DNA from 3 places in the Streptomyces sp. NPDC093544 genome. Region 2 is predicted to be linked to each of the others. Evidence: riboswitches for the same ligand, from Rfam matches in the RefSeq annotation. Region 2 holds a riboswitch; each other region holds the start of a gene.

Evidence for each region. A riboswitch is a leader RNA that binds a small molecule or an ion and turns the genes downstream of it on or off. The one in region 2 is predicted to bind S-adenosylmethionine.
Region 1: another riboswitch for S-adenosylmethionine. It lies ahead of AB0N66_RS15555 (ABC transporter substrate-binding protein); the one in region 2 lies ahead of thrC (threonine synthase).
Region 3: another riboswitch for S-adenosylmethionine. It lies ahead of AB0N66_RS02405 (aminotransferase class V-fold PLP-dependent enzyme); the one in region 2 lies ahead of thrC (threonine synthase).

Annotation. Positions count from the first base shown of each region.
Region 1 is NZ_JBFBEA010000009.1:109,588-116,676, forward strand. It holds gene AB0N66_RS15545 (ABC transporter permease) at 1-473, opposite strand, end outside; gene AB0N66_RS15550 (ABC transporter permease) at 470-1,429, opposite strand; gene AB0N66_RS15555 (ABC transporter substrate-binding protein) at 1,492-3,114, opposite strand; SAM riboswitch class IV at 3,485-3,594, opposite strand; gene AB0N66_RS15560 (YoaK family protein) at 4,058-4,807, shown strand; gene AB0N66_RS15565 (class I SAM-dependent methyltransferase) at 4,958-5,749, shown strand; gene AB0N66_RS15570 (dihydrofolate reductase family protein) at 5,780-6,376, shown strand; gene AB0N66_RS15575 (lipocalin-like domain-containing protein) at 6,582-7,089, opposite strand, start outside.
Region 2 is NZ_JBFBEA010000007.1:344,134-351,222, forward strand. It holds gene groL (chaperonin GroEL) at 1-1,252, opposite strand, end outside; gene AB0N66_RS13320 (cold-shock protein) at 1,612-1,821, opposite strand; gene AB0N66_RS13325 (MoaD/ThiS family protein) at 2,291-2,566, opposite strand; gene thrC (threonine synthase) at 2,563-3,891, opposite strand; SAM riboswitch class I at 3,909-4,056, opposite strand; gene AB0N66_RS13335 (glucosyl-3-phosphoglycerate synthase) at 4,236-5,210, shown strand; gene AB0N66_RS13340 (trehalose-6-phosphate synthase) at 5,287-6,726, shown strand; gene otsB (trehalose-phosphatase) at 6,723-7,089, opposite strand, start outside.
Region 3 is NZ_JBFBEA010000002.1:14,317-21,405, reverse strand. It holds gene AB0N66_RS02410 (serine/threonine-protein kinase) at 1-899, opposite strand, end outside; gene AB0N66_RS02405 (aminotransferase class V-fold PLP-dependent enzyme) at 970-2,331, opposite strand; SAM riboswitch class IV at 2,519-2,635, opposite strand; gene trpD (anthranilate phosphoribosyltransferase) at 2,784-3,848, opposite strand; gene AB0N66_RS02395 (cytochrome bc complex cytochrome b subunit) at 4,005-5,651, opposite strand; gene AB0N66_RS02390 (Rieske 2Fe-2S domain-containing protein) at 5,648-6,715, opposite strand; gene AB0N66_RS02385 (c-type cytochrome) at 6,715-7,089, opposite strand, start outside.

The DNA of each region.
Region 1 (7,089 bases), on a different contig from region 2:
AACAGCGCCGGGATCGACAGCAATACGTCGACGAAGCGCATCACCACGTCCTCGACCCAACGGCCCACGAACCCGGCGACCAGGCCCAGCAGGCCGCCGACCAGGAAGGCGACGCCCACTGCGATCAGCGTCGCCTTCAACGACAGCTGCGCACCGTGCACCACCCGGGAGAACAGGTCACGTCCCAGTTCGTCGGTGCCGAACCAGTGCGCGCCGCTCGGGCCCTGGAAGTTCTGCGACGGCACCCCCTGCAGTGGGTCCTGCGAGGTGAACAGCCCCGGCCAGAACGCGGCCAGTACTACGAGTACCACCGCGAGGACCGATACCAGCAGGCCGGGTCGCAGAAGGAGGAACCGGGCCACGCGCCTGGGTTCGAACCCGCGCGCCGGGCCGGGGTCGATGTCCGGCTCGACCGGTAGTGCCAGGCCGAGCGCGGCACCGGCGGTGGCATCCTCGACAAGGGTCTCGCTCATGCGGGCCGCACCTTCCTGTTCGAGGCCACCACGATCCGCGGGTCCAGCAGCGGATAGACGAGATCGACGAGGAGGTTGGCCACCACGAAGATCAGGGCTCCGAACACCACCACCCCCTGGACCAGCGGGATGTCCTGGGCCGTGACCGCCGCGGCCGTAACCCGGCCAAGGCCGTCGCGGGAGAACACCGTCTCGACGACCACCGAGCCTGCGATGAGTTGCCCGGCCAACAGCCCGACGATCGTCAACGCCGGCAGCGACGCGTTGCGCAGCGCGTGCCGCAGGTGAATGCGCAGTCGGCTCGCGCCCTTGGCCCGCGCGGTCTCCACATAGGCCTGATCCAGCGCCGTGAGCAGGCTCTTGGCCAGCACCTGCGAGACCAGGGCGCCGGTCGGGATCGCGAGCGTCACCGCCGGCAGTACCAGGCCAGGCAGCCCGTCGTTGCCGAACGCGGGGAACCATCGCGCCCGGAAGGAGAACAGCTCGACGAGCACCAGCCCGACCCAGAACGTCGGTACCGACACCCCCAGTGGTGGCAGCGACAGCAACAGCTGCCGCAACCACCGCTGCGTGGTGTAGGTCGCCAGCGCCGCCAGACCGCCACCGAAGACCACCGCGAGCAGCAGGGCCGCTCCGGTCAACTGCAGCGTCTGCGGCAGCGCGTCGGCCAGCGTCGAGGTCACCGGCCGACCGGTGGAGACCGCGTTTCCGAAATCACCGCGCACCGCGTTGCCGAGATGGTCGGCGTACTGCACCAGCACCGGTTTGTCGAAGCCGTACTCATGCCGCAGTGCGGCGATCTGCGCCGGATCGATCTGGCCCGAGTCCGCTCCGGCGCCGGCCATCGCCGAGACCGGATCACCGGGCAGATAGTTCAGTATGAAGAACGACACCGTGTAGGCCGCCCAGAGCACCCCGAGTGCCTGTGCGAGACGCTTGATCACATAGCGACGCATTCCCTGCTCACCTCCTGCTGCCGACGACCCGATCGGACGCTCCGTCGCGCATCCACCGGTGGCTAGCCGATCCAGGTGTCGTGCAGCTGGATCCGGCTGGAGGCATCGAAGTTGAGGTTGTGCACCTTCTTCGCCACCCCCAGCTGGGTCTGCAGCTCCACCACGGGAATGACGTAGGCGTTCTGCACGATCAACTGCTGTGCCTGGCCGACCAGTTCCTTCCGCTTGGCCGCGTCGGCCGTTGCCGCCTGCTGGGTCAGCACCGTGTCCAGCGGGCCCGTCGGCAGGTGGTAGAGGTTGGCCAGCTTGGTGGAGTACTGGGTGCGCAGGATGTCCGGGTCGGCGCGGGTCAGGTTGCCCCACGACGCGTCGAAGTCGCCGGACTGCAGCACCGTGGCCAACTGGGAGGTCTGCGTCTCCTTGAGCACCACGTCGACTCCGACGGCCTTGAACTGCTGCTGGATCAGCTCCAGCGCCGGCTGGTTGGTGGCCGCGTTCGCGAACCACCTGACGGTCAGGCTGAGCTTGGTGCCGTTCTTCGACCTGATGCCGTCACTGTCGACCTTCCAACCGGCCGAGTCCAGCAGGGACTTCGCCTTCGCCGCGTCGAAGGCCAGGTCGGAGCCCTGGTCCGCGTAGTCCGGTGTGGTGTACGCCAGGATGCTGGTCGCCGGCCTGGTGCCGGTCGGGTACACGGTGTCGACGATCTGCTGCCGGTCGATGGCGAACAGGAGTGCCTGACGCACCTTCGCGTCCTTCAGCAGCGGGCGTGAGTTGTTCAGCGCCAGGTTGAACACCGCACCGGGATTGGCCCGCCGTTGCAGGTTCACCTGGCCGCCCGTGAGTGCCGCCTCGTCGGCCTTGCCGACGCTGCTGATCGCGTCCACCTGACCGGACTGCAGGCTGCCGGTGCGCACGCCCGATTCGGGCACCACCTTGAACACCAGCTTGTCCAGGTACGCCTCGCCCTGTTTGGTCCACAGCGACGAACCCCAGGCGTACTTGCTGCGCTTGGTCAAGGTGATCGCCTGGTTCTGCACGTAGCTCTGCAGCGTGAACGGCCCGGACCCGACCACACCCTTGCTGCACTTCTCCTGCGGGCTCCGCTTCGCGCTAGCCGACGACTCGATACCCAGTGAGTGCGTCGACGTGGCCTGGAGGAACTGCGCGTTCGGCTGCTGGAACTTGACCCGCACCGTGAGCGGATCGACCGCGGTGGTGCTGTCCACGCCGCTCAAGTACCCCTGGGCCAGCGTCCCCAGGGCGCCGAGCTTCGGCACCGCGTCGAAGTTGTCCTTGACCACCTGCGCGGTCAGCGGTGTCCCGTCGCTGAAGGTGACACCCGATCGCAGGTGGAAGGTGAACGTGGTCGCGTCGGAGCTGATGTCCCAGCTCTTCGCCAGCCACGGCACGATCTTGCCGGTCTTGGGATCCTGGTCGGTCAGGGAGTCCACGATCTGGCGCAGGGAGTAAATGGTCTCGTTGCTGCTCACTTGCTGCGGATCCACGCAGCCCACGTCGGAACCCACCGCGAAGGTCAGGGTGCCACCGGACTTGGCCGGGCCGCTGTCGCTGGTCGAGCTGTCGCTGCTGCTCGACGTGCAGGCGCTCAGCAGGAGGCTGCTTGTCACAAGTGCGGCGAGTGCCGCCCACCGGGTAGGTCGGGAATCCGGACGCGATATCACGGAATGGGTTCTCCTACTCCAAAGTCACCGCGCACGTGCCTGTGCGGACCAGGGCGATGCGTGGCGGAAATGCTCGGAAGGTGCCAAAGGGGAAGGGTGCCGACGAAGGCGTGACAGCGCCGCGGGCTCCGACAGCGCTGTGGGAGCCCGCGGGGAGTTGCCTGCGGGTGTCAAAGCCGTCGGCGAACGTCACTCAGGACGGCGGGAGGCAAGGACGCAATCAGCCGTGACACAGACAGCTGGTGAAGAGCTGCAGGTCGATGTGGCGACGGCGCGACAAACCGGAGAACACCGCAGCGGCCGCGATCGAGGCACTCAGATCACTGCTGTGCCGCACGCTGGTCCTCCCCATCTCAGGCCCGATCAACGGGCCACGCGCTTGCGGGGTCGGTGACCCTGCCGGGCTTTCACCTGGAGCACCCCACCGCGGTGGAGGGTTGCCGGTCAGCGAGCCAGGGCTTGACGCTAACACTCAATGCCGCTTGAAACGTTAACGAGCGTCGCCATGATCCGTCAATGGCGACAGGGGAGTTGGACAACGCTCGGCAGGACGGATCGAACCGCGCAGGGCTCGGGAACGGCTGGCCGAACTCGCCTGACCAGGTGCCGGCCGGGGCCCGAGGCGCCCTGACTCAAGAAGTCGCCCGCACTGGCTGTTTTATCGATCCGGATGGCCTTCCTAGATTTTTCCTGAAATCTGGGTATGGTTTCGCCCAAATATGTGGCTTTACCCCAGATGTGGTCACATCCTGAACGCAGGAGATAAATGTGTACCTAGCAACTAGTCGGGGCGAGTTCCTGACTCTGGGCGCTTGGAGGGAAAGGCATGCAATGGAGCAGCCTTCAAAACACCCACGGCCGGCGGGCCCGACTCGAACGTTCTCGGGACATTCAACCCGTCCCCCCGACTTTGCCGGTCCGCGGCGACAGGGGAGCCGAGCCCGTGGATGACCGGCGTGTGGACCTGGCCGCCGCTTACGCGGCGCCAGAACTATTGGCGATTCGAGACCGGCTGCTTGTCGCTCTGGCGTTCTCGTCAGGCGTCTTCGAAGCGATCTGCTTTCTCTCCTTCGGGAAGGTCTTCACGGCGTTCCAGACCGGAAACCTGGTGTTTCTCGGCCTTGGAGTAGCCGGCACGAGGCCGCCTGCCGGCCCGGATCCCGTTCGCGTGGTGATTTCACTTGCCGCGTTCGCCGTGGGGGCCGCGCTGGCAACTCGGATCCTGACCGCGTTCAACGGCGACCAAGAGATGGAGGACTCCGAGGTCTTCGAAGCATGGCCGCGTCGTGTCTCCATCGCGCTCTGCGTCGCGACGGTGGCGCAGGTCGGTTTCCTCGTCGTGTGGATGGCGACGTCTCCGTCGAGCCTTGTGTCCAACATTCTGGTCGCCCTCAACGCCTTTGCGATGGGCCTGCAGATGAATGCCGTTCGGTCGCTCCATGTGCCGGGCATCTCCACCACGGCGGCTACGGCCACCTTCATCAGCTGGATCTCCGGTATCTCGACCTGGACTCTCAAGCCCGCCGCGGCGCGCCGCCTGACCGGGGTCCTGGTGGGCATGGTGGCCGGCGCCTTCGTCGGAGACTGGATGCTCAGCCACGCGCACACCTACGCGCCGGTGCTGCCAGTGGTCGTGATCGCACTCGTCATCGTGATCGCCTCCGTGGCGATGAAGCAGAAGCCCGCGCGATAGCGCCCGACGAGCGGATCCCCTCCACCGTGTCGATACGGCCGACGCGATGGCCGTCCCGGCTCGGGCCGATCGGCACGGTGGCGGGGGTCCGACTACTTCCCGTTCCCCCGGGCCCGCCCGCAACGGTCGGCCGTACCGCACAATGGTGCGATGATCGACGGCACTTCGCGGACAACAGCCCAGCCGCCGCCCCGGTTGATCAAGGACGACGAGCTGACCGACCATTCCGTCGTGGCCAACAGCACCATGAACCGCGGACGGGTTCTGACAGGCGTCAACAGCTACACCCGCGAACTCGGCTTCGCCCCCACAGAGTTCCTGAACGGCAGCGACAGCGACCATGGCTCCGTGCCGTCCTGGCTGGACCTGTGCAGCGGAGAAGGGTTGGCCCTCCGCGAAGCAGCCCAGCGACTCCCGCAAGCCGCGTTGACCGGCGTGGACCTGGTGGGCCCGCGGCTGCGGACAGCGCTGCCCGACGGCCTCGAACTCATCACCGCGGACCTCGGCCGTTGGTCCCCAGGGCGCCGCTACGACCTGGTCACCTGCGTCCACGGACTGCACTACATCGGCGACCGGCTCGCCCTCCTGGAACGGGCCGCCTCCTGGCTCACCGGCACCGGCCTGCTGGTCGCCCACCTCGACCCTTCGACGCTGCGGCGGCCCGACGGCGGTGACGCTTCCCGGCCGGTCCTGGCCGCGCTGCGTGCTGCCGGTTTCCATTACTCGGCCCGTCACCACCGCCTCAGCCTGCGGGGCGGCCGCCGCATCGCCTTGCCCTTCACCTACCTCGGCGCCGACCCCCACGCCGGCCCCAACTACACCGGCCAGCCGACCGTCGCGTCGTACTACCGCCCCCGTTCGGAGAGCCCTCGTGCGGAGGCGACAGGTGATGCGGAAGGGCGCGATGACTTTCCAACGGCGCGGCAGTCTCCACTGCCGTAACCCCTGGCGTGAGGAAGAGGAGCGAGTCCCGTGCGCATAGTGATCAGCGAATTCATGAGCCTGGACGGCGTAGTACAGGCACCGGGTGGACCCGATGAGGACATCGAGGGTGGCTTCGCTCACGGCGGTTGGACTCACCCGTTCTTCGATCCGGAGGTGGTGGGCGGCGCCTTCGCCGACGCACTGAACAAGGCCGACGCGCTGTTGTTCGGACGCCGCACGTGGCAGTCGATGGCCGCGGCGTGGCCCGAACGTGGCGGCGATCCGTTCGCCGACCGGATGAACGGCATCCCGAAGTACGTGGTTTCCCGAACGCTGGGTGATGACGATCTGACGTGGACCAACACCAGGCGCGTCCCCGGCGATGAAGCCGTCGCCCACATCCGCAAGCTGCGCGAGACGGACAGCGGCGACCTGTTGGTCATGGGGAGTCCCACACTCGTACGCACCCTCCTGCGCGAGGGCTTGGTCGACGAACTCCGGCTCATGATCATGCCGGTGATCCTCGGCGGAGGTAAGTCGATCTTCCCCGGCGACGGTGTGCTGCGCACGCTCGAACTGGTCTCGACCGTCACCAGCGGCACGGGCGTGAACGTGTGCACCTACCGCCCGGTCGTCAGGGGGTAGGCCGGGAGGCGCCATGTAGTCATCACCGTCATCACCGGAGAGGGGTCACACTCCAGGCCGAGGACGGGTCGACCCCGCCGGTCTGCTGCCGGCCGCGTCTCCAGCCGTACGCCGGGCATCGCTCGGCCGCGGTGTCCGGCGCGCGCGGCCGGACACCGACGAGGAACGCGCCAACCAGCCCGGCACCCGACAGCAGTACCCCGCCTCAGTGCTTTCCGAAGTACATGAGTTCCCACAGAGCCGGTGCGCTTACGCTGTCTACTGCCTCGCCGTTTGTGAAGTGCTCGACGGTTACTTGGCCGGTGAAGCGCATGTAGGCGCCGTTGAATCCGGCGAGCCGGGCGAGGAGCCGCTTCGGCCCCTTGAGGGTTTCGATCATGCGGTTCTGAACGATGGTGTTCTCGCGGTGGAAGGTGACCCGGAAACCTTCGCCGCTCTCGGGGGTGGCCTCGTAGTCGAACACGATGGTGTTGGCGACCGGCTTCCCGGTGATGGGGTCGGGGTGTTCGTCTGACTTGGTGAAGCGGACCAGGTTGGCCTGGTCGGCGAGGATCTTGCCGTTCTTGGCGAGCATGAAGATGGGGACTTCCGCGGAGCCGTACTTTTTCTCGGCGGTGATGTAGGAGGCGATCACGGCGTAGTCGCCTGCCTCGGCGCGCGCCCAGTACCAGTGGTGCATGAGGCGGGCCATCTCGGCGTCGCCCCAGTTGTGG
Region 2 (7,089 bases):
TGAGGGCCACGCCACCACCGGCGACGATGCCCTCTTCGACGGCCGCCTTCGCGTTGCGAACGGCGTCCTCGATGCGGTGCTTGCGCTCCTTGAGCTCGACCTCGGTGGCGGCACCGGCCTTGATGACGGCCACGCCGCCGGCCAGCTTCGCCAGGCGCTCCTGGAGCTTCTCGCGGTCGTAGTCCGAGTCGGAGTTCTCGATCTCGGCGCGGATCTGGTTGACCCGGCCGGCGACCTGGTCGGCAGAGCCGGAGCCGTCGACGATCGTCGTCTCGTCCTTGGTGATGACGACCTTGCGGGCACGGCCCAGCAGGTCGACACCCGCGTTCTCCAGCTTGAGGCCGACCTCCTCGGAGATGACCTCGCCGCCCGTGAGGATGGCGATGTCGCCGAGCATGGCCTTGCGGCGGTCACCGAAGCCCGGCGCCTTGACGGCGACGGACTTGAAGGTGCCACGGATCTTGTTGACGACCAGCGTCGACAGAGCCTCGCCCTCGACGTCCTCGGCGATGATCAGCAGCGGCTTGCCCGACTGCATGACCTTCTCCAGGAGCGGGAGCAGGTCCTTGACACTGGCGATCTTCGAGTTGGCGATCAGGATGTACGGGTCGTCCAGGACGGACTCCATACGCTCCATGTCGGTGGCGAAGTACGCCGAGATGTAGCCCTTGTCGAAGCGCATACCCTCGGTGAGCTCAAGCTCCAGACCGAAGGTCTGGGACTCCTCGACGGTGATGACGCCTTCCTTGCCGACCTTGTCCATAGCCTCGGCGATGAGCTCGCCGATCTGGGTGTCGGCGGCGGAGATGGAGGCCGTGGAAGCGATCTGCTCCTTGGTCTCGACATCCTTGGCCTGCTCAAGGAGGGCACCGGAGACGGCCTCGACGGCCTTCTCGATACCACGCTTGAGGGCCATCGGGTTGGCACCCGCGGCTACGTTGCGAAGGCCCTCGCGGACCAGCGCCTGCGCCAGAACGGTCGCGGTGGTCGTACCGTCGCCGGCGACGTCGTCCGTCTTCTTGGCGACTTCCTTGACCAGCTCAGCGCCGATCTTCTCGTACGGGTCCTCGAGCTCGATCTCCTTGGCGATGGAAACACCATCGTTGGTGATCGTGGGGGCGCCCCACTTCTTCTCGAGGACGACGTTGCGGCCCTTGGGACCAAGGGTGACCTTGACGGCGTCGGCGAGCTGGTTCATCCCGCGCTCGAGACCGCGCCGCGCCTCCTCGTTGAACGCGATGATCTTGGCCATGTGAAGTGGTCCTCCCGGACTGGGGTGGATTGCTCCGGACCGCGCCCGCGCCCGCGACGGACGGCCTGCGTGCCTCGTGGTTCCTTGCCCCACTTGGCCTGCGGGCCTCACTGACCCGGTCCTCGTTGTCACTCTCACCTGCAGAGTGCTAACGCCAATGATTAGCACTCGCCCCTACCGAGTGCAAGCGACTCCGGAAGATCCCCAGGTGGGGCGGGGGGCGCGCACGGCGCGAAGAGAGGTGAGAGGGACAGGCCGACGGAGGCGCGGACGGGCGGGCAGGCCGAAGGGCCCGCATCCCCTGGCGGGGGATGCGGGCCCTTCGTCACGTCGAACAGAACAGTCAGTCGGCGCGTGCTTCAGCTGCTGGTCGCCAGCCGGACCATGTCCGCCTGCGGCCCTTTCTGGCCCTGCGAGATCTCGAACTCGACCCGCTGGCCCTCTTCAAGGGTGCGGTAGCCGTCCATCTGAATCGCGCTGTAGTGGACGAATACATCCGCACCACCGTCGACCGCGATGAAGCCGTACCCCTTCTCCGCGTTGAACCACTTGACGGTGCCCTGAGCCATGCCTAACTCCCCTATTACTGGCCCTTGCACAGGACCGCACTTCGCGGGCCCGGGTCATACCTCACCCCCCAAAGATTGGGGGTGTGCGCCGGAACGCGTCGACCGCGGCTGAATGTATCTGTCCAACTGCCCTCTGCAACAGGTCAATCGGACGAGAATTCTGGGCACGACCGATCGGGAATATGCGGAGAATTCGCAAAGATTCAGGGCAAGTCGGGCCCCGTAAATGCCATAAACGGCTCAAAAAGGCGGGGCACTTTGGCTACTTCTTGTCGGGCATCGGGCAAGGACTCATATGCGCCCGGCATAAAACCAACTCGAAGGCGAAGCAGCTTCCCCAACTGTACCGCGCTCAACCATACAGAATTGCCCCCTCCGCTTCTCTCACGGAGGGGGCAATTCGATGAACTCTCAGTGATTGCAATTACCCAAGGTAACTACAATCACCGTACGTGACGGCGGATGACGGTCAGCCTCCGGCGACGGCCGGAATGATCGAGACGCCCGCACCGTCCGGCGTCGCCGTCTCCAGGCCCTGCTCGAAGCGGACGTCGTCGTCGTTCACGTACACGTTGACGAAGCGGCGCAGCTTGCCCTGGTCATCCAGGACGCGCGCGGCGATGCCGGTGTGGTTCTGCTCCAGGTCGGCGATCACCTCGCCGAGGGTGCCGCCCTCGGCCGACACCTCGGCCTTGCCGCCGGTGTAGGTGCGCAGGATGGTGGGGATGCGGACGTTGACGCTCATGACGCGAGGCCAGCCTCTCGGAAGGAGTCCAGGTTCGGGCGGATGGTCGCGGTGAGCCCGGTGTCCGAGGCCACCGCGTCCAGGGTCTTGAGACCGTCGCCGGTGTTGAGGACGACGGTGGTGAGGGTCGGATCGAGCAGACCGTTCTCGATCAGCTTCTTCGCCACACCCACCGTCACGCCACCCGCGGTCTCGGCGAAGATGCCCTCCGTCTGCGCGAGGAGCTTGATCGCGTCGACGATCTGCTCGTCGTTCACGTCCTCCACGGCGCCGCCGGTACGCCGCGCGATGTCGAGCACGTACGGCCCGTCGGCCGGGTTGCCGATGGCGAGCGACTTGGCGATGGTGTTCGGCTTCTGGGGCCGTACGACGTCGTGGCCGGCCTTGTAGGCCACCGACACCGGCGAGCAGCCCTCCGCCTGGGCACCGAAGATCTTGTACGGCTTGTCCGCCACAAGGCCGAGCTTGATCAGCTCCTGAAGAGCCTTGTCAATCTTCGTGAGCTGGGAGCCGGAGGCGATCGGGATGACCAGCTGGTCGGGGATCTGCCAGCCGAGCTGCTCACAGATCTCGTACGCGAGGGTCTTCGAGCCCTCCGCGTAGTACGGCCGCAGGTTGACGTTGACGAAGCCCCAGCCCTCGCCGGCCGGGTCGCCGATCAGCTCGGAGCAGAAGCGGTTCACGTCGTCGTAGTTGCCCTCGATGCCGACGAGCTCCCCGCCGTACACCGCGGCCATGACGATCTTGCCCTGCTCCAGGTCGTGCGGGATGAACACACAGGAGCGGAAGCCGGCGCGGGCGGCGGCCGCGCCCACGGCGCCCGCGAGGTTGCCGGTGGAGGAGCAGGAGAGGGTGGTGAAGTCGAAGGCGCGGGCGGCCTCGATGGCCTGGGCGACGACGCGGTCCTTGAAGGAGTGCGTCGGGTTGCCGGAGTCGTCCTTGACGAAGAGCTTGCCGGGGGTGACGCCCAGCGCGCGGGCCAGGTTGTCGGCCTTGACGAGCTTGGTCCAGCCGGGGTTGATGTTCGGCTTCTCCGCGACGTCCGCCGGGACCGGCAGGAGCGGCGCGTAACGCCAGATGTTCGCGGGGCCCGCTTCGATGCGCTTGCGGAGGTCCTCGGTCTCGTAGGCCGAGAAGTCGTACGCGATCTCCAGCGGCCCGAAACACTCCTCGCAGGCGAAGAGCGGACCGAGCGGTACACGGTGTCCACACTCGCGGCAGGAAAGCGCGGCGGCGGGGCCCAGATCGACGGAGTTCGCGGAATCCGGGGAGGTCACGGTGTTCGTGGTGTTTGCAGTGGTGCTTGCAACTGTCTGCGCAGCCATGGAGGCGAGGCCCTTTCTCCTCATCTTCCTCACGACGCACTTCGCCGTGAGACGGATTTGGCACCTTCCCGAGCCGGGAGCCTCACCACGTCGACGTGACAAGAACCAGCTGGAGGGTTGCCGGGGCTTCAACGGGCCGTATCCCTCTGCCCCTCTGGATGAGCGGTATTCAGTTGTGCGCTGAGCGACCCCCGACATGCGATGGTCATCAGCGTTGTTCAAGACTGTAACCGAAGGCCTGGATGGTGGAGAGAGCCGTCCGAACCGCGAGATGCCAGCGACACACCAAACGCTGCCGCGGCGACGGGCACAAGCATCCCAATGAACGCAAGGGAGAGCCGCACGTGCTTGAAGACGTCGAGCGCTGGCTGAGCACGCGCTCCTGGTCCGTGACTGACCGGCCGCTCAAGAAGCTCATAGCCGCGAAACGATCCACCAACTCCACGGTGAGCGTGGTCCTGCCCGCGCTCAACGAGGAGGCGACGGTCGGCGAGATCGTCTCCATCATCCGCCGCGACCTGATGACTCGCAAAGTCCCCCTCGTCGACGAGATCGTCGTCATCGACTCGGGCTCGACGGACCGCACCTCCGAGGTCGCCGCCGCCGCCGGTGCCCGGGTCGTTCACCGGGACGAAATACTCCCCCGCATCCCGGCCGTGCCCGGCAAGGGTGAGGTCCTGTGGCGGTCACTCCTCGTGACGAGCGGTGACATCGTTTGCTTCATCGACGCGGACCTCAAGGAGTTCTCGTCGGACTTCGTCTCCGGGATCGTGGGGCCGCTGCTCACCGATCCGGGCGTGGACCTGGTCAAGGCGATGTACGACCGCCCGCTGAACCTGCCGGGTGAACCCACCTCCGGCAGAACTGCGGCCGGTCAGGGCGGTCGCGTGACCGAACTGATGGCCCGCCCCCTGCTGAACATGCACTGGCCGCAGCTGGCCGGCTTCGTCCAGCCGCTCGGCGGCGAGTACGCGGCCCGCCGCACCCTCCTCGAACAGCTCCCGTTCCCCGTCGGATACGGCGTGGAGCTGGGCATGCTCGTCGACGCGCTGCACCTGGTGGGCCTGGACGCGCTCGCCCAGGTCGACGTCGGCGTCCGCAAGCACCGGCACCAGGACGGCCAGGCGCTGGGCCGGATGTCCGCCGCGATCTATCGCACCGCACAGCTCCGGCTCGCCCGCGGCCACCTCATCCGGCCGGCCATCACCCAGTTCGAACGGGGCGAGTCCGGCTTCGAGCCGCGCACGTACTCGGTCGATACGGAGGAACGGCCTCCGATGTCGGAAATCTCGGAGTATCAGTCACGCAAAGCGGCGTAATCCGTCGGCGGTATACGTCTCCGCGGCACCCCGTCCGTACGTTTGAGCGTTTCCGGGCCGGGCTAGATTGAGGCGTATGGCTTCCACGGCTTCGACTGCTGCTTCCACGGCATCCCCGCAGGGCTCCCACCGGATCCTCGTCGCGTCCAACCGCGGCCCGGTCTCCTACGACGTGCGCGAAGACGGCGAGCTACAGGCCAAGCGCGGCGGCGGCGGCCTGGTCTCGGGCCTGTCGGCGATCGGCCCGGACGCGGGCGCCCTGTGGGTGTGCTCGGTGCTCGGCGACGGGGACCGCGAGGCGGTACGGCGCGGGGTCGGCGAAGACGGCGTACGGATGCTGGACATCGACGCCGAGGTGCACGCGGACGCCTACAACGGGATCGCCAACTCGGTGCTGTGGTTCGTCCACCACATGCTCTACCAGACGCCGCTGGAGCCGGTCTTCGACGTGGAGTTCCGGCGCCAGTGGGCGTCGTACGAGGCCTACAACCGGGCCTTCGCGCGGGCGCTGGCCGACGAGGCTGCCGAGGGCGCCGTGGTGGTCGTACAGGACTACCACCTCACCCTGGTCCCCGGCATGCTGCGGGAGCTCCGCCCCGACCTGCGGATCGGGCACTTCTCGCACACGCCGTGGGCGCCGGTCGACTACTTCCGCATGCTCCCCGACGACATCGCCGAGCAGGTGCTGCGCGGCATGCTCGGCGCGGACCGCCTCGGCTTCCTCACCCACCGCTGGGCGTCCGCGTTCACCGCGTGCGCGCAGGAGCTGGTCGGCGGCCTCGGTGACACCCGCGTCGGCGTGCACGGGCTCGGCGCGGACGCGGACTTCCTGCGCAAGCGTTCGCACGAGGCGGATGTCGCCGACCGGATGGCCACCCTGCGTGAGCAGATCGGGGCGACGGCTGAGGGGGCGCCGCGGAAGGCGATCGTGCGGGTCGACCGCACCGAGCTGTCGAAGAACATCGTGCGCGGACTGCTGTCCTACCGGCAGCTCCTGGAGGACCAGCCGGACTGGCGCGAGCGGGTCGTGCACGTCGCCTTCGCCTACCCGTCCCGGCAGGACCTCGCCGTGTACCGCGACTACACGGCCGAGGTGCAACGGGTCGCCGACGACATCAACTCCACCTACGGCACACCCGGTTGGACCCCGGTCGTCCTCCACGTCAAGGACGACTTCGCCCGCTCCCTCGCCGCGTACCGGCTCGCCGACGTGGCCCTGGTCAACCCCATCCGGGACGGCATGAACCTCGTCGCCAAGGAGGTGCCGGTCGTCTCCGACGAGGGGTGCGTGCTGGTGCTGTCCCGGGAAGCGGGGGCGTACGAGGAGCTGGGCGAGGACGCGATCGTGGTGAACCCGTACGACGTGGTCGGCACGGCGCGGGCGTTGCACGAGGCGTTGTCGATGGGGGCGGGGGAGCGAGCGGAGCGCACGAAGCGGCTCGCTGCCGCGGCGACTGCGCTGCCTCCGGCGCAGTGGTTCCTGGAGCAGTTGCGGGAGTTGGAGGGCAGGCCCTAACCGAGCCGCGCCGCCAGGGCCCTCAGCAGCTGCACGACTCCCGCCGGGCCGTCCACCACCAGGTCGGCCCGCTCCGCCAGTTCCGTGACCTCCGCGCTGCCGCTGCACACCAGGAGGCCCGGGATGCCTTCGGCGCGGAGCTTGTCGACGGCGGCGAAGGCGGGGAGGTCACCGAGGTCGTCCCCGGCGTAGAGGACGGCTTCGGCGGCGGTCTCGCGGACGTGCGCGAGGAGGGCAACGCCCTTGTCCATCCCCGGCGGGCGGAGTTCCAGAACCATGCGGCCCGGCTCGACGATCAGGCCGTGCCGGCCGGCCAGGTCGGTGAGGGGCTCGCGCAGGGCCTCGAACGCCGCCTGCGGGTCC
Region 3 (7,089 bases), on a different contig from region 2:
TCGCGCTCCGGAAGCCACCGTTCGTCCCCCGCGACCGTCGCCGGTGCGGAGGTGAGCCACCCCGGCCGCAGAGCCGCCCGCAGGGAGGCGGCCGAGTGTCCGGCGGCCTCGACCACTTCCTCGGGGGTGGGCCGGTCCCCGGGCTCCTCCCGCAGACAGGCCTCGACGAGCGGAAGCACACGCGCAGGAACCCCGGAAAGATCGAAGTCCCGCGTCACGATGCGCAGCAGGATCACCGAGTCCTGGCCCTCCCCGAAGGGCTCGCGGCCACTCGACGCGTACGCGAGCACGGCGCCCAGCGCGAAGACGTCGCTCGGCGGCCCCACCTCGGAGCCGTTGCGGATCTGCTCGGGCGAGACGTATCCGACCGAGCCGACCAGGGTGCCGGTGCGGGTCATCGCCGTCGCCTCCAGCGCCCGTACGATCCCGAAGTCGATGACTCGCGGACCGTCCGGCGCCAGCAGGATGTTGGACGGCTTGAGGTCGCGGTGCACCATGCCCTTGGCGTGGATCGCGGCGAGGGCCTCGCCCAGTGCGGCCGCGAAGGTGAGCACCGCGTCCTCGGGCAGCGGCCCGCCGTCGAGCACCGCGTCGCGCAGGTTCGGCCCGTCGACGAACTCCGTTGCCATCCAAGGCCGTTCGCCCTCGGGGTCGGCATCGACCACCCGCGCGGTGTACGTCCCGGTCCCGCCGACGGTCTGCGCGGCCCGCACCTCCTGGCGGAACCGGGCGCGGAAGGTGCGGTCCTCCGCGTGCTCGGCCCGCACCACCTTCACGGCCAGCCGGAGCCCGGCCCGGGACTCGGCGAGATAGACCTCGCCCATGCCGCCCGCGCCGAGCCGCCCGAGCACCTCGTACGGACCGATCCGCCGTGGATCCGTCTCCCGCAGCGCCTGCACTCCCCGTGACTCCCCTGTTCGCCGTACGGCCGCCGAAGGGGAGCGTATACGCCGTGCTCCTGTCAGGCGATCACACCGCCGGGACGCAACGCCCGTCCTCCGTGCGGTAGTTCCACTTCGCGCCGTCCCGGACGAGCTCCTTGACCGCGCGCACGAAACGCTCGACGTGCTCGTCCGGCGTGCCGGCGCCGAAGCTGACGCGGATGGCGTTGAGGGACTTCTCGCCGGGCGCGGCCTCGGGGGCGCCGCACTCGCCCTGGGTCTGCGGGTCGCTGCCGAGGAGGGTGCGCACCAGCGGGTGGGCGCAGAACAGGCCGTCGCGCACTCCGATGCCGTACTCGGCGGACAGCGCGGCCGCGAAGTGCGAGCTGTTCCAGCCCTCGACGACGAAGGAGATGACGCCGACACGCGGGGCGTCGTCGCCGAAGAGCGAGAGGACCCTGACCTCGGGCACCTCGGCGAGACCCGCGCGGACCGTCTCGATCAGCTGCTGCTCGCGGGCGACGAGCGTGTCGAAACCCGCCTCGGTGAGCGCCTTGCAGGCGGACGCGATCGAGTAGACCCCGATCACGTTCGGCGAGCCGGCCTCGTGCCGGGCGGCGCTCTCGTGCCACTCCACGTCCACGCCCCCGTCCGTACGCCGCGACACCTTGCGGCTGGCGCCGCCGCCCGCCAGGTACGGCTCGGCCTCGAGCAGCCAGTCGGAGCGGCCCGCGAGGACACCGGAGCCGAAGGGGGCGTACAGCTTGTGCCCGGAGAAGGCGACCCAGTCGACGTCGAGGTCGCGCACCGACACCGGGTGGTGCGGGGCGAGCTGCGCGGCGTCGAGGACGATGCGCGCGCCGTGCGCGTGCGCGGCGGCGGCCAGCTCACGCACCGGCCACAGCTCACCGGTGACGTTCGAGGCGCCCGTGACGCAGACGAGGGCGGGACCGTGGGGGTCGCGGTGGCTGAGCGCGTGCTCCAGGGTCGCGACGGCCTCCTGCGGCGTACGCGGGGCGTTCAGGTACGTCACCCGCGCGTCCCGCCAGGGCAACAGCGAGGCGTGGTGCTCGGTCTCGAAGACGAAGACCTGGCAGTCGGCCGGAAGGGCGGCGGCGAGCAGGTTGAGCGAGTCGGTGGTCGACCGGGTGAACACGACCTGGTCGCCGTCACGGCAGTCCAGGAACTCGGCGACGGTGGTGCGGGAGTTCTCGAAGAGGTCGGTGGAGAGCTGGGACAGGTACCCGGCCCCGCGGTGCACGCTGCCGTAATAGGGGGCGTACGCGGCCACGTCGTCCCACACACGCTGGAGGGCCGGGGCGCTGGCGGCGTAGTCGAGGGCGGCGTACGAGACCTCGCCACCGGTGACGAGCGGGACGGTGACATCTCGCCCCAACACGGGCAGAGGCGTACAAACGGTCTGGGCGGCGGCAACGGTGGAGACAGACATGGCGAACTCCTGTGAGACGCAGGGAAATCACCGCGCGAGCCGGTCCATGGAAGTGGCGCTCAGCGCGGCAAAAGGTGAAAGGGATAGGCGGAAAAGGGGCTCGACGCCCTATCGCATTCGCTTGCTCACAGAAGGCTCCCTCGATGACCAGGACCCCTGGGCCTTTACCGCTCAAAAGAGGGCGAGGGGTCCGCGCTTGCCGCAGACCTCGCTGCCTACGGCCTGGTCTTCACCCGGGGCACCCCGCCACGGACGGAGGGTTGCCGGACAGTCGGCCGGGGCCTCATGACTGTCACTCATGACCTGCCGAAAAACCTAGTCGAACCGATCGAGACGACGCAACCCGTGTCCGGATCCCGGAACGCGAAAGGGGCCGGGCGCCTTGGCCCGGCCCCACCCGGCGGGCTCGCCGAGGGCACTACGGATTGGTGACCGCCGTACCGCCGCAGGCGCTACGCGTTGGTCGCGGCCACCCACCGCTCGAGCGTCCGCTTGGCCGTCCCCGAGTCGACGGCCTCCGCGGCCTTCGTCATCCCCGCGCGGATCTGGTCCGCGAGCGATCCGTCACCCGGCGACAGGGCCACCAGGGCCGCCGCCGAGTTCAGCAGCACCGCGTCCCGCACCGGCCCCCTCTCGCCGTCGAGGAGCCGGCGCGCCACGTCCGCGTTGTACGTGGAGTCCGCGCCCCGTAGTGCCTCGATCGGGACCAGGTCGATACCGACGTCCCTCGGGTCGAAGGTCTCCTCGGTGACCTTTCCGTCCCGTACGACCCACACCCGGGACGTGGACGTGATGGTCAGCTCGTCGAGCCCGTCGTCGCCGCGGAAGACCAGCGAGGAGTTGCCGCGCTCGGCGAAGACGCCCGCGACGATCGGCGCCATGCGGGGGTCCGCGACGCCGACCGCCTGCGCCTTCACCCGTGCCGGGTTCGTCAGCGGACCGAGGGCGTTGAAGACCGTCCGGATGCCCAACTGCCCACGCGCGGCGCCCACATGACGTAGCGCCGGATGGAACTTCACCGCGAAGCAGAAGGTGATCCCGGCCTCCTCGGCCACCTCCGCGACCCGCTTGGTCGTCAGCTCCAGATTGACCCCGAGCTTCTCAAGGACGTCGGACGCGCCGGACGCCGAGGAAGCCGCCCGGTTGCCGTGCTTGACGACCTTCGCGCCCGTCCCGGCGATGACGATCGCCGACATGGTGGAGATGTTGACGGTCTTGGCCCCGTCACCACCCGTACCGACGATGTCGACGGTCTTCCCCGGCACCTCGATCACATTGGCGTGCTCGTACATCATCCGTACGAGCCCGGTGATCTCCTCGACGGTCTCTCCCTTGGCCCGCAACGCCACCGCGAACCCGGCGATCTGTGCGTCGGTCGCCTCACCGCGCATCATCAGGTTCATCGCCCAGGCGGTGTCGTCCGCACTCAGGTCACGGCCGTCGAGCAGGCCGTTCAGCAACCTGGGCCAGGAACGGTCCGCCGCGGTGTCGCCTCCAGCGGGGTTCACAGCGCTCATGGTCGCTCCTGGGGTTCTCAGAGAGGTACCCGGGTGGACTCGACCCGGGTACGTACGGGTGAGTCCACCCTATCCAGCCCTGGAGACGGCAAAGAGCCCCGTCCATGCAATGGACGGGGCTCCAGCCGTGGCGATCAGCGAGGAACGCTGAGGCGATCAGTGGTGGCCGTGGCCGCTCGTGATCTCCTTGTACTCCTCGACGGTGGGCTTGGGGATCTGGCTGTCGTCCCCGTAGTAGCCCTTGCTGAGCTTGGCACGCAGCTTCTGCGCGCCCTTCACCTTGCGCTCGACACCGTTCTCGTCGACCGGCGGGCCGATCTGGGCCGGCTGGTACTGCTCGTGCGCGGTGAGCGTGTGCAGAGCCTCCTGGCTGAGCGGCTCGTGGATCTCGACGAACTCACCGTGCGGCAGGCGCTTGATGATGCCCGACTCGCGGCCGTGCAGCACCTTGTCCCGGTCACGGCGCTGAAGACCGAGGCAGATCCGCTTGGTGGCGATGAACGCGAGGACCGGCGCGACGAAGAACGCGATCCGCACGAACCAGGTGATCGAGTTGATCGACAGGTGGAAGTGCGTGGCCCACAGGTCGTTTCCACCACCGATCAGCAGGACCATGTACCAGGTGATCCACGCGACACCGAAGGCCGTACGCGTCGGGACGTTGCGCGGGCGGTCCAGGATGTGGTGCTCGCGCTTGTCGCCGGTGACCCAGGACTCGATGAACGGGTAGACCGCGATCGCGACCAGGACCAGCGGGAAGATGATCAGCGGGATGAACACGCCCAGGACGAGCGTGTGACCCCAGAGGTTGATCTCCCAGCCCGGCATGAAGCGGATCAGACCCTCGGAGAAGCCCATGTACCAGTCGGGCTGAGCGCCGGTCGACACCTGGTCCGGGCGGTAGGGGCCCATGGTCCAGATCGGGTTGATCGACGCGATCCCCGCGATGACCGTGATGACACCGAAGACCAGGAAGAAGAAGCCTCCGGCCTTGGCCGTGTAGACCGGCAGGAGCGGCATGCCGACGACGTTGTTGTTCGTCTTTCCGGGGCCCGCGAACTGCGTGTGCTTGTGGTAGAAGACCAGGATCAGGTGGCCGACCACCAGGCCGAGCATGATGCCCGGCAGCAGCAGGACGTGGATCGAGTAGAAGCGGGCCACGAAGTCGCCGCCCGGGAACTCGCCGCCGAAGAGGAAGAACGAGAGGTACGTGCCCACGATCGGCACGGACAGGATCGCGCCCTCCATGAAGCGGACGCCGGTACCGGAGAGCAGGTCGTCCGGGAGCGAGTAGCCGGTGAAGCCGGTGAACATGCCCAGGACGAACAGCAGGAAACCGAAGATCCAGTTGACCTCACGGGGCTTGCGGAACGCACCCGTGAAGAACACCCGCATCATGTGCACGAACATGCCGGCGAGGAAGATCAGCGCCGCCCAGTGGTGGATCTGCCGGATCAGCAGACCACCGCGCACATCGAAGGAGATGTGCATGGTCGAGTTGAACGCCTCGGACATCAGCTGGCCCTGCAGCGGGACGTAGCTGCCGTCGTACACCACCTCGTTCATCGAGGGGTGGAAGAACAGCGTCAGATACACACCCGTGAGGATGATGATGATGAAGCTGTAGAGGCAGACCTCACCCAGCATGAAGGACCAGTGGTCCGGGAAGATCTTGCGCATGTTGGTCTTGGCCAGGCCGTAGATGCCCAGCCGGCCGTCGGCCCAGTCGGCGACCCGCTCACCCGCGGGTGCCTTCTTCCGCGAGTTCGCCTCGCCCGGGTCGGAGGTGGTCGCAGTACTCATCCGCGCTCCCAGAAAGCAGGACCGACGGGCTCTTCGAAGTCGCCGAGCGCCTCGAGGTAGCCCTCAGCGTTCACACCGATGCGCAACTGCGGCAGGGCGTGACCGGCCGGGCCGAAGATCACTCGGGCGCCGTCGGCGAGGTCGAAGGTGGACTGGTGGCACGGGCAGAGGACGTGGTGCGTCTGCTGCTCGTACAGGGAGATCGGACAGCCGACGTGGGTGCAGATCTTCGAGTAGGCCACGATGCCCTCGTGCGACCACTCGAGTTCCCGCTTGTCCTTGATGTTGTCCGGCTGGAGCCGGACGATCATCAGGGCCGCCTTGGCGATCTCGGTCTGGAACTCCTCGTCGTGCTCCTCCAGGCCCTCGGGCTTGGCGAAGGTGAGCGAGCCGACGACGACGTCCGAAGGACGCAGCGGCTCGTTCGTGTTCATGTTGACGAGTTGCAGACCCTTGCGCCACATCGTGTGGCGGAGGCTGGTTCCCGGCAGCGGGCCGAGGTCGCGCAGCAGCATGACGCCGGAGAGCGGGACCAGGGCCAGCGCGCCGAACATCGTGTTGCGGATCAGCTTGCGCCGACCGAGCGCGGACTCCTTGGCACCCTGCTTGAAGTCGGCCAGGACCTGGGCCTTGACCTCAGGCGGCGCCTCGATCGGGTGGCGCTCGGCCGGGATCTCGACGTCGGACATCAGGGTGCGGGCCCAGTGGACCGCCCCCGCGCCGATGGCGAACAGCGCGACGCCGAGGGTCATGCCCAGCGCGAAGTTGAGCGCGCTGACATGCCCGATCGGGAAGATGTAGACGCCCCTGTCGGCCGGGATCGCCACGTACGAGGCGATGAAACCGACCGTGGCCAGCATCGACAGGGTGAACAGGAAGGCGACCACGCGCTCGGAGCGCTTGGCTGCCCGCTCGTCGATGTCCTGGACGCGGTGCTCATGGGGCGGCAGCCCCGGGTCGGCGAACGGGTCCTTCTCGTTCGCCACCGACACGGCACCGTGTCCATGGTCGTCGGTGGCCCGCTCGGCGGGCAGGTTCTCTTCTGGAGATTGTTGGCTACTCATCACTTCTTGGCCTTTGCGGTCCGAGCGGCGACCCAGACGGCGACAGCGATCAGGGCTCCGAGTCCGAAGATCCAGGCGAACAGGCCCTCGCTGACCGGCCCGAGGCCGCCCAGGCTGAGGCCGCCCGGCTCCACGGTGTCGCCACCGTTGACCGCGTCGAGGTACGCGATGACGTCCTTCTTGTTCTGCTCCGACATGATCGTGTCGGGGAAGGAAGGCATGTTCTGCGGGCCGGTCTGCATGGCCTCGTAGATGTGCTTCGGGGAAACACCTTCCAGGTCGGGCGCGAACTTGCCCTCGGACAGCGCACCGCCCTTGCCGGTGAAGTTGTGGCACTGCGCGCAGTTGGTACGGAAGAGTTCGCCACCCTTGGC